DNA from 3 places in the Paenibacillus sp. NPDC093718 genome. Region 1 is predicted to be linked to each of the others. Evidence: riboswitches for the same ligand, from Rfam matches in the RefSeq annotation. Region 1 holds a riboswitch; each other region holds the start of a gene.
The links. Region 1 has a riboswitch for thiamine pyrophosphate ahead of ACQKPA_RS11385 (ABC transporter substrate-binding protein). Riboswitches for the same ligand answer to the same signal wherever they lie in the genome.
Positions count from the first base shown of each region.

Region 2: it holds a riboswitch for thiamine pyrophosphate, as region 1 does, so the genes downstream of both, ACQKPA_RS27025 (ECF transporter S component) here and ACQKPA_RS11385 (ABC transporter substrate-binding protein) in region 1, are expected to answer to the same signal.
Region 3: it holds a riboswitch for thiamine pyrophosphate, as region 1 does, so the genes downstream of both, ACQKPA_RS02775 (YkoF family thiamine/hydroxymethylpyrimidine-binding protein) here and ACQKPA_RS11385 (ABC transporter substrate-binding protein) in region 1, are expected to answer to the same signal.

Region 1 is NZ_JBNNUS010000003.1:332,331-338,089, forward strand. Features, by position in the region: gene ACQKPA_RS11370 (EAL domain-containing protein) at 1-460, opposite strand, end outside; gene ACQKPA_RS11375 (diguanylate cyclase domain-containing protein) at 669-2,204, opposite strand; gene ACQKPA_RS11380 (VOC family protein) at 2,465-2,848, shown strand; TPP riboswitch at 3,020-3,131, shown strand; gene ACQKPA_RS11385 (ABC transporter substrate-binding protein) at 3,247-4,278, shown strand; gene ACQKPA_RS11390 (MTH1187 family thiamine-binding protein) at 4,704-4,997, shown strand; gene ACQKPA_RS11395 (ABC transporter permease) at 4,994-5,749, shown strand.
Region 2 is NZ_JBNNUS010000011.1:95,207-100,965, forward strand. Features, by position in the region: gene ACQKPA_RS27015 (oxidoreductase) at 564-1,418, shown strand; gene asd (archaetidylserine decarboxylase) at 1,494-2,297, opposite strand; TPP riboswitch at 2,462-2,574, shown strand; gene ACQKPA_RS27025 (ECF transporter S component) at 2,666-3,295, shown strand; gene ACQKPA_RS27030 (ABC transporter ATP-binding protein) at 3,288-4,961, shown strand; gene ACQKPA_RS27035 (energy-coupling factor transporter transmembrane component T family protein) at 4,958-5,759, shown strand, end outside.
Region 3 is NZ_JBNNUS010000001.1:575,781-581,539, reverse strand. Features, by position in the region: gene ACQKPA_RS02795 (methyl-accepting chemotaxis protein) at 1-482, opposite strand, end outside; gene ACQKPA_RS02790 (class I SAM-dependent methyltransferase) at 667-1,389, opposite strand; gene ACQKPA_RS02785 (nucleotidyltransferase domain-containing protein) at 1,533-2,231, shown strand; gene ACQKPA_RS02780 (sporulation protein YjcZ) at 2,349-2,444, shown strand; gene ACQKPA_RS02775 (YkoF family thiamine/hydroxymethylpyrimidine-binding protein) at 2,518-3,123, opposite strand; TPP riboswitch at 3,208-3,310, opposite strand; gene ACQKPA_RS02770 (nitroreductase family protein) at 3,494-4,096, opposite strand; gene ACQKPA_RS02765 (ABC transporter permease) at 4,638-5,591, shown strand; gene ACQKPA_RS02760 (iron chelate uptake ABC transporter family permease subunit) at 5,581-5,759, shown strand, end outside.

The sequences.
Region 1 (5,759 bases):
TACGGGCTGTCTCAAACAGCTCATACGGCTGGAACCTGGCTCCCCACTCTACCGGACGAAGGAGAAATTCGTAGGCAACGATCTGCTCGGATGAATCCACGATGGGCTGCATATAGCTCGTAAACTGCTTATGTAAAATGATACTTACCATATCGTAATGCTCCATCTGCAGTTCGAACTTCTGCATAGGGGTCCACGAATGCCGGATTTGCGGAGCTTCTCCGCCGGTAACACAGAAGGACAGCTCTTGACGAATCTTCAGCGGAAGGGGCTGCAGGCACTTCATCATGGAGATCAGGTCCGCGCGTACCTTGTAGTTTACAGCACAACCCTCACTGTTCTCATGTACCGCGTAGCCGTTCACTGCCAGCAACTGAATAAGCTCGCCACTTGCAGGCTTCATATGAATGGTCCCCTGGTCCTCAATCGGTTCAAAGGTGCTGCAATTGTCGCAAATCATGTTCGTCCTCCTTGGCAAGCTAGCTCTCACTATGCTTCTTATCGGCATTTTGAATATGATTTCTTTGCATTTTATGGATTTTATATCGATGTTATGACCTATTTTAAGAGAAATGCGCAAGATTCGTACAATGATTACGCCAAATTCTACAAAAATCGACTTATATTGCTTTTAACAATGTATTGTCGATACTAGGATCTTGCCTGATCTACTCAACCTTTTGATCCAAAAGCTGCAGCAGCATCGTCCGCTCCACATCAAAATGCCAAGGGGCGTTCCGTTCCTTCGCCGCATACATCGCGGCATCGGCGCGACCAATCAGCTCCTGGTCATTTCTGGCATGATCCGGATAAACCGCAATGCCGATACTCGGCGTGGTTCGGACTTCATGCCCTTCCAATTCGTACGGCTCGCTAAGCATCGTCCAGATCTCCTCCGCCATCCAGATCAGCTCCTGATCCTCACCAGCCGGATGGATCATAACGGTGAATTCGTCTCCTCCTAAACGGGAAACCAAAACTCCTTTGGATTCAAGAGATTGAAGCCGGTCTGCAACCTTTCGTATCAACAAATCGCCGGCACGATGGCCGTATCGGTCATTGACTCGTTTGAAACGGTTCATATCCATATACAGCAAGCCTACGCGGGAACCTGCGCGGTCCGCCTCCTTCAGCGAGCTCGCCAGCCTTGCATTAAAATAACGGCGATTATACAGCCCCGTAAGATCATCACGATGTGCCAGGGCTTCACTCTGCATCAGACTCTCATGCAGCCGGTCAAACAAGCGGTCGTTCTCGAACTGGATTAAAATCTGCCTGAACAGAATCAGGATCACGCACAGGGATAGGCCGGTAAACAGTCCAGTCCACCCTCCAAACCGCTGCGCCATAAGGGCAAACATCCCGCCAAGCACGCTATAGGGAAGCAGGTACCTTACGATCAGGTTTCCGACCGAACGCGGCTCCCGCTCACCAACAGATGGCTTACGGGAATCAGAGGCAGACTGCCCACCTGCGAAACTAATGAAAAATACCGATAATGAATAGATTGGATATAGGTAGGGACGAGCCTCGATACCCATGAGTTCAACAAGATAGATGTACAGAACATCTCCGGCAATATAAGCACTTCCGCCAAGACATAACAGAATGGCCGACCATTTCCTTAACTGTCCGGTATTAAAATACAACACCAGCGTAAAAAAAATAAGTACCATTGCGCATAGCGGATACAGCATGTCCACCCAAATGTTTCCCCATACTGCCTCATGGACCAGACCCTCAAGCTCAGGCTTGATGAAATACTCCCATCCTACCGTCATGACCGTTATGCCAACAATCACGATGTCCAGCATAAGCCGGAGCCCCCGAAACGAACCTTGAACATGCCGGAATAAATAAATGAGAGAACTTGCGAACAGGATGAGTTCGAGCCCCCAGAACAAATGGGCTAGAACCGTAGGGAAAGCGCTCTCTTTTTCAAACCAAACATGACATGCGTGAATGATTCGGGCCGCTGCATCCCCCATCAATCCGAGACCCACAATAAACCAAAACCTGCGAAGATGAACCTCATAGCGCCGACTAATCCGCATTAAATAAACGGAGGCGGCTGCAGGAGGAATAATGACTAGAACACGCTGAAGCGGTAAAGCGTCAGGCATCCACAGAGCGATCATTATCTGAATGAATGCATATATCATGGCGAGTCGAATCCACAGATGATCTGCTGGAGTTGGACTCATAAGCATTCCTCCTCGGCCAAAAGGTAAGCTTTTTTCACTACTTGCTTATTAGGTCTTTTGAATTAATACTCCTAGTTTTCATGATACTTTTTACCCACCTAAAAGTAAAGATGAGGAAATGAAAGAAAAACCATGGATTCTACTCTAGTAAACCCATAACCATCCGAAAAGTTGTTGCCCTCAAGACCCACTTGACGTATAGGGATTATGTGATAATATTTACATTCATATCTTATATGAATCGGAAAGGGTGTTGAGCCATGCCACAGAAACGATTGGATCATGTTGGTATTGTTGTCCGGAACCTTGAAGCTACAATTGCATTCTACACATCCGTAGTCGGACTGGAACTAAAGGATCGCCTGACCCATACTAATGGCGTCATCCAGCTGGCGTTCCTCGGATTTAACGGCAGCAACGAGACGGAAGTCGAGCTTATTCAGGGTTACAGCGATACGCTGCCCGCGGAGGGCACCGTTCATCATTTTGCCGTCAGCACGGATAACATTGAAGAGGAATATGCCCGGGTTCAAGGACTTGACGTTCCTCACTTGGACGAGGAAATCGTGACGCTCCCGAATGGTTTCCGTTATTTCTTTGTACATGGTCCCGAAGGGGAATGGATTGAGTTCTTCCAGCGCTAACCTCTACGTAGAAGCCTTATTCAAATACTTTATCTCGTGAAAGGTTCATAGGATCAATTATTCCTTCCCATTGCATAAGAGTTCTAACAAAGACCTGCCTCGTTCGTGCCCCTTCGAACTAGACAGGTCTGGTTGTTAGGACTATAATAGCGGATGTAATGATCGAAACTTCATAAATACCGGGGGAGCTGGGATATGGCCGGCTGAGAGTGTATCCGATATGATACTGACCCTTACACCTGATCTGGGTAATGCCAGCGTAGGAAGCCCATGTTTGCGGCAGCTGTTTATTTGCCGTGGTATACACTTACGCCGTCATGCGTCCTGATATCATCAGGGCGCTTTTTTTGTGGAGTTAACGAGGTTATAGAAATAGAATTCAAAGGAGAGAGAAAACGATGAAGAAGGGAAAATGGATTCCGCTGCTTCTTGCTTGCGTCCTGCTGATGGTTGCCTCTGGATGCGGCACAAGCGGACAGAACAAGAAGACAGGTGAAGAAGGCGAAGACAGTCAGACTCCCGGGAAACTTCGTGACGTACAGCTGATGCTCGATTGGTCCGCCAATACGAATCATACCGGCCTGTATGCAGCGAAGGAGCTTGGGTATTATGAGGAAGAAGGGCTTAATGTCGAGATCGTCCAGCCGGGAGCAGGCGGAACGGATACGCTGGTCGCATCCGGAAAAGTACCGTTTGGCATCAGCTATCAGGAAGGCGTAACGCTGGCCAGAACGCAAGGATTGCCGCTCGTTTCCATTGCAGCGATCATTCAGCATAATACATCCGGCTTTGCCGCCCCCAAGGATAAAGGCATCGTGAAGGCAGGCGATTTTGAAGGAAAATCCTATGGAGGCTGGGGCTCGCCTGTGGAGGAAGCCGTCATGAAATCCATCATGGAGATCGATGGCGCCGATGTCAGCAAGGTGAATATGGTCAATATGGGCGATGCCGATTATTTTACGGCCGTGAAACGCGACATTGATTTTGCCTGGATCTTCTATGCTTGGACGGGCATTGAAGCCGAGCTTCGCAATGAGCCGCTTGACATGATTTATGTGAAGGACTACTCGGAGCAGCTTGATTATTACACACCGGTGATCGTAACGAACGAGAAGCAGATCCAGGATGACCCCGAGCTTGTCAAAGCGTTCATGCGGGCGACTTCCAAAGGATATGACTATGCGATTCAACATCCTGAAGATGCGGCAGCCCTGCTTACGAAGGCTGTTCCTGACTTGGATGCCGAACTGGTTCTCGCCAGCCAGAAATGGCTGAGCCCCCGTTATCAGGATGATGCACCCCGCTGGGGCGAGCAGAAAGCCGAAGTATGGTCAGGGTATGCCGACTGGATGTTTGAGCGCAAGCTGCTGGAGAAGGAACTTGACGCGGACCGCGCATTTACCAATGAATTTTTACCGGAGCAGCCATAAGGTTATTTCTATATTAAGTGCGTGTTCAAAAAGGTCGATTTTCAGCACCGAAGCTTATGCTTCCGATGTGCGTTTTTTCAAAACGCTTCAGTTGGATGAAGCTAGGGACATCAGGAGCGGAGCGTACGATTTGGGTACGTGAGCACCGGAAGGCCCGGCTGAATTCAAGATTCGATGCCGAGCTGCTTCCTGATTCGCTTCGTGTTAGATATAGAATTTATGAGTTATCAGTGGAACTGATGAAATTCTATATCGCAAGAAAACCTACCTATGCATCGCGGTCGCTCATCCTTGAAGTGGCCTCGATAGAGGTTTTCTTATCAAGAGCGGACTTTTTGAACAACCTCTATAAGAAGAGAGACTGCGTTTGCGGAAGGCTGCCTCTCTTCCATTACAGTAAAGCTTACAAGAAAGGATGAGTTTATATGGCGAATACACTCTTAAGCATTCAAGTAATTCCGAGAACGCCAAACGGGGCCGACAGCATCCCTTATGTAGATGAAGCGATCAAGGTCATTCAGGAATCAGGTGTGAAATACGAGGTTCATGCACTCGAAACGACCATGGAAGGAGAGCTCTCCGAGCTGCTCACGATCGTTGAGCGCATGCACGAGGCGCTGGTGAATGCAGGAAGTCCCAGCATCATATCCCAAGTCAAAATCGCGCATCATCCGACCGGCATCAGCATGGATAAGCTGACTGAGAAATACCGTCCATGAAGAGCTGGTGGAGTTCGGTTTGGCCGCCCGCTGTGGCGGTCCTCTTCTTTTTGATGGTATGGCAGGCCGCAGTATCCGTATTCGACATTGAACCTTTTATTCTGCCTGCACCGACGGCCATCGGGCATGAAGCCGTTACCGGAGCTTCCGGTCTCTTCCAGCATACAGCGGCCACTCTGCAATTAACCCTGATCGGATTTATGATCGGCACGGCGATCGGTCTTGTCATCTCGCTGGCTCTGCACATGGTGCCTTTTCTCAAAACCGCCCTTTATCCGCTTCTTATTCTAAGCCAGAATGTGCCGACCATCGCCCTTGCCCCGCTTCTCATGATTTGGTTCGGCTTCGGCATGCTGCCCAAGGTTATCGTGATTACGCTGGTCTGCTTCTTCCCTGTCGCTGTTGCGGCCCTGGACGGACTCGCCCGTACTGACCGCACCATGATGAATTATATGCAGATGGCAGGGGCTACCTCGTGGCAAATTTTCACCAAGCTGGAGCTGCCGCATGCCCTTCCCTCCATCTTCTCCGGGATTCGAATTGCGGCCACCTATTCGGTCATGGGTGCGGTTATCGGGGAATGGATCGGCTCGGACCAGGGAATCGGCTACTACATGATGCTGCAAAAATCCGGCTACCGCACGGACCGGGTGTTTGTTGCCATCCTGGTCATCGTCCTGCTCAGCCTGCTGATGGTCCTGCTGATCACTCTGCTGGAGAAGCGGCTGGTCCGCTGGAATCGAAAAGGTTGAGTCCCCGTTA
Region 2 (5,759 bases), on a different contig from region 1:
AGCAAGCGATTTAGGGTAAAAACGACATACAGTTTCATTTTATGAAGGGGGGAGAGAGGAATGAGCCCAAGAAGACGGGTGCGTGGACGTTTCTTCAGTCGCGGTGGCTGCGCTATATTCAGAAATCGCTTGCGCCGCATGAAGACAACGACTCAGGATCATCAGAATGTGTGGTTTTAACGAGACTTAGGCCTACATACGGGGACGTTGAATCCCGTTATCATATACGCTTTTCTCTGGATGAACGCAAAAGGGAGCTAAATGGCTCCCTTTTTTTGATATGTATTGGGGTCCCCGGAAAGTATTTGGAATAAGCATCGAAGCATAGGCTCCACTTTGTGGGGCTATTTAATGAATGCACATGGGAATAGGGAGTCTGTATGATAACGTTGTAGAGGGATCAGCTACGGATAGACTCTGTTGACATTGCGAAAATTTGTTATATTAGGGATATACATAAAGCGCAATCGTAGGGTTTTAATGGGCCGGATTGGCATTTCGGATAATGGAAGGGTGACGGGTGTGACGGAGAGAGTGGTATTGGCGGAGCAAGCGGTGATCCGGTGGTAACGGCGGGAGCACGAAAGGTTGCGCTGATCACGGGCGCGTCGAGCGGGCTCGGACTGCTTATCAGCGTGGAGCTGGCAAAAGCGGGTTATGACGTGGCAGCGGGTCTGCGCAGGCCGGAGGCGGCTGCAGAGCTGTTGACCCGAGCCGAACAAGCAGACGTTGCCGAACGCATTCACGTATTCCAGCTGGATATATGCATAGAGGAACAAGTCAAGGCTGCTGCTTGGGAGATAGAGCAGAAGTTCGGCCGCTTGGACGTGCTGGTGAACAACGCTGGCGAAGCGGTAGGCGGCATGGTGGAGGAATTGCCGCTCAGCGGCTGGCGAAAGCAGATGGAGACGAATTTTTTCGGGACCGTATCGGTGACGCAGCATATGCTCCCGCTGCTGCGCAAGACCGGACGATCCAAAATCATTCTCATGAGCAGCATTAGCGGTGTGGTCGGCTTTCCGGGTTATGGTCCCTATGCGGCATCCAAATTTGCGCTGGAGGGGTTCGGCGAGAGCCTGTCCATGGAGTTGATGCCCTTTGGCATCGATGTCGTACTGATCCAGCCCGGTGCCTATGGCACGCCGATCTGGAATAAAAGTTTTGGGGAGCTTACGGTAAAGGAAGGATCACCCTACAGCGGTCTGCTGAAGGGCGTGCTGGACTATTCCGAGCGGACAGCCGGGAGAAGCGGGGATCCGCAGGAGGTAGCCAGGCTGGTGGCAAACATTGCGTCCATGTCCAAACCGAGGTTCCGCTATACGCTGCCCCGAGGCACGCGGCTGACCGCATGGATCAAGGGCGTACTGCCGGATCGGCTGTTTCAGCGGATCGTTTATCGGATGCTGGACCGGCGTTAATCATTCATGCAGCGAATGATTCATGGCCTTAACTTGTCATGCGATGCTTGGTGCAGCTTGGTAAGGTGAATGGAGTTACCCTTTTCTGGCTGGGGACGGGTGAAGCAAACCGAGCAGCTCTCCCATCTTCACCTTGGAGCCGGGTTCCAGGTCACCGCGCGGAGTAAACGTGCCGTTCTCTGTCAAAAGCACGACGGTAGAGCCGAATTCAAAGTACGCGAGTTCATCGCCGATCTCGTATTTCTTCACGTTCTCGTCAGCATAACGGATGCTGCTTACGTTCATGGCTCCGACCTTCACGACGGCAACTTCGCCGAACTCATGCGCTATATAGGTAATGAGGCGCTCATTACGGCTGAGCACATGCCGGATATGGGTCATTGCAAAATCGTTCACGGGGTAAACGCGTCCCTTTAAATGCTCGCTTTCCGCTTGAACACCGGTTACCGGGGAATGAATGCGATGATAATCGGTTGGGCTTAAATACAATACAAATACATAGCCGTTGATGTAGTTTTCCATTCTCGGTGATTTGGCGAGCAGCTCGCTCAGGGTATAATCCTGTCCCTTGACGCTCAGAATGGTGCCGGTGTTGACGGCGCACATCGCCGAAATCGTGGCGTCGACGGGGCTAACCATGGCATCGGCGGTGTCGTCTATGGCGCGCAGGCCTATTTTTAACCGGCGAGAAAAGAATTCGTTCAGTGAGCGGTATTCGTGAATTTCTTTCTCCGCTTCATGCGCCGGAATTTGATAAATTCGTATGAATGCAGGTATTAGATGACGGCTCAGCCGGCTGTGGGAACAATGCCCCATAATTCGGGACAGCCACTTGCGGGAGGACAGCTCGGTCATCAGACGCAGCAATTGTTTAGCCATGTCATTCTCCTTTGTGCATAGGTGTCAGCAATAAACGTTGGTGGAAAAGCCAATCACTTTGATATTGACATAGAATGAGCTGGAAATCAATAAATGGCCATTTTTGAAAAAAGGTTCTTGCTAATTGGGGAACGAATGTGTATTTTAAGATTAACATGAAACCGAATAGGGAATACGGGGGCTTGAGTGAATCAGGCTGAGATTGCAGCTATTATCCGCTGTTGACCGTTAATCTGAACTGGGTAATGCCAGCGTAGAGAATATCCGACCCTGCCTACATAGGGCCTATTTTTCCGTCTGCGCGTTTTTCCAGACGGTTTTTTGTTGTGTTTACACAAAAATAGAGGTGGAGAGGGGAATGTGTGGTTATGGGAACGTCAGTGCAGGAGAAGTTGGGGGTTCAGCCCCGAAAAGGGCTGCGGTTAAGCGATATTTTGGTGACGGTGTTGGTATCGCTGGTGCTGGGCGTCATTTATCACTTTTGGGGTTCGGTTTACAATCTGTTAAAACCGCTGTTCTTTGAAGCGGATGAGTTGTTATACGGCATGTGGTTCGCTGCAGCCACACTTGCTTACTTGTTGATCCGCAAGCCGGGAGTGGCCATCATCGCGGAACTGGCGGCAGCCCACGTGGAAGTGCTGTTTGGCAGCGGCTGGGGTTTGACCCTGCTGCTGTATGGTCTCATTCAAGGACTGGGCGCAGAATTGGTATTCGCGGCGCTCCGTTATCGGAGCGCTTCGGCGTGGACGCTGGCGATTGCCGGAGCCGGCGCAGCCATCGGATCGATGATCATGGACTTTTATTACAGCTATACCGATGACCTGCAGACATGGATGTTCCTGGCCAAATACGGCATGCGGGTACTCAGCGGCGCCGTCATTGCAGGCCTCCTGATGCTCCTGCTGGCCAAAGCGCTTGACCGTACGGGTGTGACATCCCTGCTGCGTCCTGCGTCGAAGAAGGATTACGAAGCACTGGATGATCCGCGCCATGTGTAATGCCACGGTTAGCCTGGTTCCGGCTCAGTCCGCTGAAATGCTTCCGGAACCGGCCGTGTATGTGGAGGGATTGCGTCTGAAGTATCCGGGCGAGGAGCGGCTGATGTTCAAAGACCTCTCCTTCTCGGCTGTCCGGGGGGAGAAGGTGCTGCTGCTCGGTCCGAGCGGCTGCGGCAAATCCACGCTGCTGCAGGTGCTGAGCGGGATGATTCCCCGCGCAACGGAGGTGCCGATGAAATGCGAGTCGCAGCTGGTTCCTCGCTCTTGGGGTTATGTATTCCAAGATCCGGATACCCAGTTCTGCATGCCATACGTGGATGAAGAGCTGGCATTCGTACTGGAAAACCTAAGTGTCCCCCGCGACGAGATGAAGGAGCGGATGCAAGCGGCCCTCCGCGAGGTGGGGCTTGATCTTGAGGAGCTTCATATGCCGATCGGGCATCTGTCCCAAGGCATGAAGCAACGACTGGCGCTGGCTTCGGCTCTGCTGCTGGAGCCGGAGGTGCTGTTCCTTGACGAGCCATCTGCCTTGCTCGACCCGGAAGGAAGGGAGCAAATCTGGTCCGCGGTGAAGGCCGTATCGGAAGGGCGGACGCTGATCATCGTAGAGCACCGGATAGAAGAAATGGCCAAATACGTGGATCGTGTCGTGCTGTTCAGCCCGGATGGCGAGATTCTGGGCGAAGGTCCTCCAGCAGCGATATTCGCAGAATACGAGCGGGAACTCCAAGCCTATGGAATCTGGTATCCCGGCGTATGGGAAGATTATGCGCAGACCCGGTCGGGCAGAGAACTGTTTGCTCCGGTCGACGCGCTTGGCGGTGAGCGGGGTAATCTCCTGCATGAGGCTGCTCCGCCGTACGTTCAATGTGGGGAACCTGTCATTCAACTGGTGAATTTCAGGGGAATGAGATGGGATAAACCGGCCATCACTCTCCCTTCGGCCGAGGTGTTTCCGGGACAATTCATTGCGGTGGTAGGGCCTAACGGAGCAGGCAAGAGCTCGCTGCTGCTCAGTTTGATGGGGCTGCTGCGCGCCGAAGGGACCTATGTGCTCTGCGGGGAAGAGGTCATTCAGGGCAAGCGCAGAAAGGTGCGGAAGAAGAGAGAGCAGCAGCTGCGACAAATCGGATTCGTGTTTCAGAATCCGGAGCTTCAATTCCTGACGGAGCGCATCGGCGATGAGGTGGTTTATTCGCTGCTGGTGGATCATGTGCCGCCGGAGGAAGCGAAGGCACAGGCCGACCGCTGTCTTGAACGCTTTGGATTGAGAGGCTTGGAGGCCAGGCATCCGTACCAGCTGTCGACAGGTCAAAAGCGCCGCTTGAGCGTGGCTACGGCCATGGCAAGACAGCCGTCCGTCCTGCTTCTGGATGAGCCGACCTTCGGACAGGATGCGCGGAATACGTTTGCGATTCTGGAGATGTGCGAGCAGCTCCGCCGCGCGGGAACCGCCATTCTTATGGTGACGCATGAAATGGAGGTCGCGCAGCGGGTCGCCACGCATATATGGGAAATCCGCGAGGGACAGCTGACCTCGAGCATGCCTTCCCCGCGCTGGTGTACCGGGACGGAATCCGGACAGGAGGCGGGCGGAGTGAATGGCGCTGATGCTCGCGAAAATCTAACCACGACCGATCATCGCTTCACGGAGGTGAACGCATGAACATATGGAACCCCGTGCGGATCACTTGGCTGCACCGGGCGAATCCGGTGGTGAAGCTGGGTCTGATCTGTGCGCTGTTTTTCATGACGGTGTTAACCCATGATCTTGATTTTGTTTTGTACCAGGCGTTGATCTTTATGGTCTGTCTGATCGTGCTCAGCGGGGTGAAACCTTGGAAAATGCTGTTGTTCTTCATTCCATTTCTGCTTGCCTTCATATCGTCCGCCTCTTCCATGATGCTGTTCGGTAAGGGGGAGACGATCTGGTGGGAGTGGGGGTTGTTCCGGGTATCGGAAGAAAGCTTCTACCGGGGGCTGCATTTGGGCTTTAAAGGAATAGCCTTTGCCTCGGAGGGGCTGCTGCTCGTGACCACAACGTCCTCGGTGGATTTATTCTACAGCCTGATGCAGAAGCTGAGGCTTGCGCCCAAGTATGCTTACAGCTTCATGGCTTCGATCCGGCTGCTGCCTATGGTATGGGAGGAATACGTGATCCGCCGTCAAGCCTTGAAGGTACGAGGAGTCCGCCCGATTCGCGGAATTCGCGGTATGGTGAACCGCGCTGGACTGTATGTGGTGCCGCTGCTGGCACAGAGCATCCGCAGGGCCCATCGGGTGGCCGCCGCGATGGAGGCCAAGCAATTCGACGGCGATCAGGCGAAGTCCCGAACGTATTATTACCCGTCGCGATATTCGCGCTATGATCTTCTGGTTATCGGATTACTTGCTGTTGCCGCCTGCTGCGCTTATGCGGCTGCCGGATATTTTCCATGGTTCGGCATTGGCGACGTGCGGTTTG
Region 3 (5,759 bases), on a different contig from region 1:
TCGGCTACGTCATCCGAAATTTCGTTAGCCCCGACGGCCAACTCATTGGAAGATAAGGAGACTTGATTCATCACTTGAATGAGCTCCTGGTTTTTAATCGAGATATTGGAGCTTGAGGTCATGACCTGACGCGTAATATCCGAGGTTTCCTGCAATATTTTACGAAGCTTGTCCACCATGCTGTTGAATGTTCTGCTGAGATCGTTCATGCCCCCAACCTCTTCTACCTGGAAGGTGAAGTCGCCTTTAGCGATTTTGGCAGAAACGCTGGAGATTTCCGCAAAGGAGTTAGTAAGCGTTTTCTCAATAAGACGAGAAAGAGGAAAAGTAAGACCGATTAGTACCACTACGATGACCACGCCAATGATTGCTTTACCCATCAGAATAAATGCAAGCAGCATTGGTACCGCAAACAAAGCGGCAATGAGAAAACAGGCTGCAGTAATTTTTCGTGAGATAGGGAGTCTGTTGAACCATGCCATAAGAATGAGTCCTCCTCAACAACATAGGATATATTTACCGCAATTATAGCATCGACGGGCAAAACTAGATAGAACGAATTGACTAAAAGTGTTGGATTAGGTCGAAAGAACTGAAAATGAGAAGGGAGAGGGGATACGTAGCAAATAAGCGAATCCCCACTTGATGCGCAAATATGAAATGATTTTATTTTACTGCCCGGAATAAGGCGGAAGCGAGATAATCGGTATTATCCAAAATCATGCGGTCATGCTTAAACAGCGTTTCCCAGAGCGCAACATCGAACAGGAGTCCTTTATCGCGCTGTTCAAATGAATCCAGATGACGTGTCTGCTCTTCCTTTAGCTGCTCATTGAAGTGGTTGTACTCCAGAATTTCTTCCTGTTTAAACCCGCAAGCCAAGAGGGATTCCGCCCATTCTTCTCTCATCATCAGATTAGGTATTCCGAAGAATTCGAGCAGTTCCTGAAGCTTTGCTTCCGGCATGGGCATATCAAGCAGTAATTCTCTGTCCAGCAGGACGCCTCCGCGATCCAGAACGCGGTAATATTCGGGCAGCGATTTCGAAGTATCCGTAAATACGGTAACAGACTCGGCCATGATCAGATCAAATTGGTTGTCCTCGAAAGGCAATGCGCATACATCCGCTTGAAGGAACTGTACGTCGATTTCCATCGCTTCGGCTCGTGCCCGTGCTTTTTTGATCATATTTTCGTTCAGATCAATAGCTGTCACTTGATACCCCATCTCCGAAAGATGGCATGCGGTTCTGCCAGTTCCGCACCCCACCTCCAGAATGCGGCTGCCCGGTTGAATGGGATAATTCTTCAGCATTCTGAGGGTTGCCTCGAATCCTCCCGGGTGGGCACTGCCCATGCCTAGTTTGGAGAGCATATGAATGTAGTTCATCTTATCTATCCCTTCTTCCTTGTCATCAACATGAGGGTAATCGTTTATTTACCATATGATTCAGGTACGTTTAGGGTTTTAGCTGAATTAGATATTTTGAGCCCTTTTTTCGGGAGGATCAGAGTCATAATGGAGGAAACGTCATGAGGATGGAACCGGTAGAGGCAGCGGAACGCGTCATTCAACACGATTATCCCGACTGTTTGCTTGCCGTGCTTGGCGGCAGCGCGAGCAGAGGCGAATATAATGAACAATCCGATTTGGACATCATGGTCATTGAACGAGACGGTTATGATTTCAGCAGGAAGACGATAGAGGCGCATGGGTGGATCGCGGAAATCTTTATATTGTCTTTATCCTCCTATCGCGAATATTTTGACGAGGGAGTGATCGCGGCGAATCCGTCATTTCAACGGATGATCGCAGAAGGGACGGTGCTGTGCGCGCTGCCCGAGGGAGAAGAGGTGCGGACGGAAGCCCACAGCGATTTGAATTACGGACCCATGCCATTGACGCTAACCGACATTAACCAATACCGTTATATGCTAACCGAGTACATGCTGGACTTGGAGGGTCCACGAAGGGATGGCGAAAAATGGTTTACGGTGCACAAAATAGCGGCGATTCTCTGTGAATTTGTACTTAGGGTGAACCGGGAGTGGACGGGTGAAGGGAAAACGCTGTTCCGGCTGTTCAGCCGCTATGACACAATCATGGGAGAACGATTGGAAGCAGCGCTTGCGGCGATGTATCGCCAGGATGATCCTTCAGCTCTGATGGCATTCACCGAGGAAATGCTCCGTCCGTATGGAGGGAAACTTCTCATTGGTTACGAGGAATAAAATTTCCTTGCGAATAGATAAAGAGAGGTACATTAGCCGTGACGCTAGCACAAATCGGGAAATACTATAATAGTGTGATTACATCACGTCATTTTTTAAATCCAGGAGGGGATCTTCATGAGCGGAGAATACGGCGGCGCATGGGGCAATTCAGTAGGAATTATTTTGGTTCTCTTTATCCTGCTCGTAATCATCTTGAGTGCTTGGGTTTAAACCGTCAAGATTCTTGGCAGCTAGTGACAGGAAAGCCCGGCTCTTGCCGGGCTTTTGTCTGCCCCAATATAACTCAATTCGATGCGGCTTTGACCGATGGGCTGTGGGCAGACACAACCGCAGTCATGACCAGATGACTGCTGTCGGATTGGATCGCATGCAAAAACGCTTCTTCAAGAGACCCAAACACCCGGGATAAGGACCCGTCCAACCGGCTGGCGTAATGAACGCTTCCGGCGAATGTACCGGCTGCCTTCGCACGATTTACTTCACCGTAGATGACATCCATGTAGTTATCCGTACCCATGGGGTAAAGAGCGAACTGGCAGGCAGTCTCCATATCGGCAAGTTCTCCAATGTCGTTGTTCAAGAGGGTCGAATCCTCAGTCATATATACATCGGCGTCCGTATCTCCAGGGCAGCCAATGGAATAAGTACCATTAAAAACAGTGTGCACGCCACTCGCCGCAGCATGGGCGAATATCGCCCTTGTAACATCAAAGACATGCTCCGCACGTCCGCGAATACAGGTGCTCACATCATCAGTCTGAATCCACACCTTCCCCGTATCCACAGATTGCAGCGCGCCCATGATGACCTCCACAAACCGGTCTGTCATGGGAAATACCGAGAACCGGCATCCGACGATCCGGCTGGTTCCGCAAGCAAGCTCATTCATTGTCATTTCCTCCCCATTATATAAGTCCACGCAAAAAAACCGCACCCCATGAAGAAAGTGCAGTTATGCCTACGAAAGGAAATAAACATAAATGCTACACTTCCCCACGCTAGTATGACCTAGATCGGGTGATAAGGGTTAACGGCAGCCCGCCGTCTCTCAGCACATGGCACCCCTAGTACAGCCAACATCTTATGTAGTTGGTTACCGCAAGTTTTGCCCCCGAACTTCATGTTGTCGTAGAAGTTCATGGGTTCTTACCTGTGTAATTGTATCGTTTTGCGATCGGATTTTCAATCTTTGCTTTATAAAAAAAACCGCCTGTCCCAGTTGCAGGAACTTAGGGAGGCGGCTTATTTCATCTGTTTGATTAGTTATATACTTTCACGCGATCTTCCAGCGGTGCAAATTCTTTTTCGCCTGGTTCAGCAACCGGCTTGCCGAAAGGCATTTGAGCAATCAGCTTCCAGCTTTCCGGGATGTTCCATTCGGATTTTACTTTTTCGTCGATCAGCGGGTTGTAGTGCTGCAGGGATGCGCCCAGACCTTCTGCTTCAAGGGATGTCCATACTACAAATTGCAGCATGCCGTTGGATTGGTTGGACCAAACCGGGAAGTTGTCGGCATAAGCGGCAAAGTTTTGTTGCAGCCCGGCAATGACGTTGTTGTCCTCGAAGAACAATACCGTACCGTAACCAGCGCGGAATGAAGCCATCTTGTCGGCAGTGGATTTGAATGCTTCTTCATCGCCAACAACTTCCTTCAGGATGCCTTCCGTGATGTTCCACAGTTTATCGTGCTGTTCGCCAAGCAATACAACGACGCGTGCACTTTGGGAGTTGAAAGAAGACGGAGTATACTTAACCGCTTCGTTTACGATTTCCTGAATACGCTCGTCCGAGATAACGGATTCTTTGCTAATCCCGTAATAAGAACGGCGATTTTTGAGTGCAGCTGAAAAATCTTTAGACATTGAAAAAAAACCTCCTGGTGTAATCGAATTTGCATACGCCTGATAAGAAGATGTCCCTTACTACAAGCAAATATGCATTTTACGTTATTAGCCATAATTTCAATTATCATTCCATATTAACTTACGTTTAGTTAGAAATAATAATTATGTTAGGATATTAATATAACTTAGAGGGATTGTCAACGACTTTTAATATTTAATATTATTTTTCTTATCCATTTAATAAGAATTGAAACCGTGTAGTTTTTAGAGAAGTCTCATTATGACAGTAACCACATTAAAGGGAGATTTAACTAAAGAGTGGTTCTTCCTGAGGATATGAGCTATGCTTCCTTGAAACTTCATATTATGAACAATTCATGAACAAAATATACATGTATGAACCAATTAATTGATTTTGATTCTCAATTATACTTGTCGAGCCAGTATGAGGATGATATAATGCATATCAGAACGCGATTGATAATCAATCTCAATGAGAATGATGACGAAAATTGCAAGATCCCGGATACTTAGAGACATACGCATAGAAGGAAGAGCCATGAAGATTAGATACTTATTTGCAGCCGTTGTGGTACTCTCGATAATCTCATTATTTATTGGAGTTAAAGATATCTCGCCACTGCAATTGTTCTCGATGACAGAACAACAACAGCATATTATGCTTGTCAGCCGGATTCCTAGGCTTGTCAGCCTCATATTGGCGGGTGTTAGCATGAGCATCTGCGGATTGATCATGCAGCAGCTCAGCCGCAATAAGTTCGTGTCTCCCACCACGGCAGGTACGATGGACTCTGCCAGACTGGGCATATTGGTAGCCATGCTTGTCTTCACGACAAGCGGACCGCTTATCAAAATGCTTGTGGCATTTGTATTCGCTCTGGCAGGAACCTTTATCTTCATGAAGATACTGGATCGGATTAAGTTCAAGGACGCGATCTTCATCCCGCTCGTAGGGCTGATGTTTGGTAATATCGTCAGTTCGATCGCCACCTTCTTTGCATACAAATATGATCTTATTCAGAATATGTCCGCATGGCTCCAGGGTGATTTTTCCATGATCATGAAGGGCCAGTATGAAATGCTCTATATAAGTATCCCGCTTGTGATTCTGGCGTATCTGTTCGCCAACAAGTTTACGGTGGCCGGAATGGGAGAGGAGTTTGCTACCAACCTGGGCCTTCACTACCGGAGAGTTGTGAATCTGGGACTGGTCATCGTGGCGCTGGTTACAGCTTCCGTCGTGCTGACGGTCGGCGTGATTCCGTTTCTTGGTCTGATCATACCTAATATTGTCAGTTTGTACTTAGGAGACCATTTGAAAAAAAGCCTTTCGCATACCGCGCTGCTGGGGGCCGGGTTCGTACTGTTCTGTGACATCCTGGGCCGGATCATTATTTATCCCTATGAAATTCCGATTAGTCTAACCGTGGGCGTACTCGGAAGCGGTATATTCATTTTCTTACTGATGAGGAGAAAGGCTTATGACTTATAAAGCCAAACTCGGCCTGTTGGCCGCAGCGGCAATCATCCTGGTGGCAGTCTTTCTGTTCATTGATCTTGGCGGCAATTGGGATTACGCGCTACCGAGGAGAATCAAGAAGGTGCTTGCCATTATTCTGACCGGCGGAGCAATTGCTCTGTCTACCACGGTGTTTCAAAC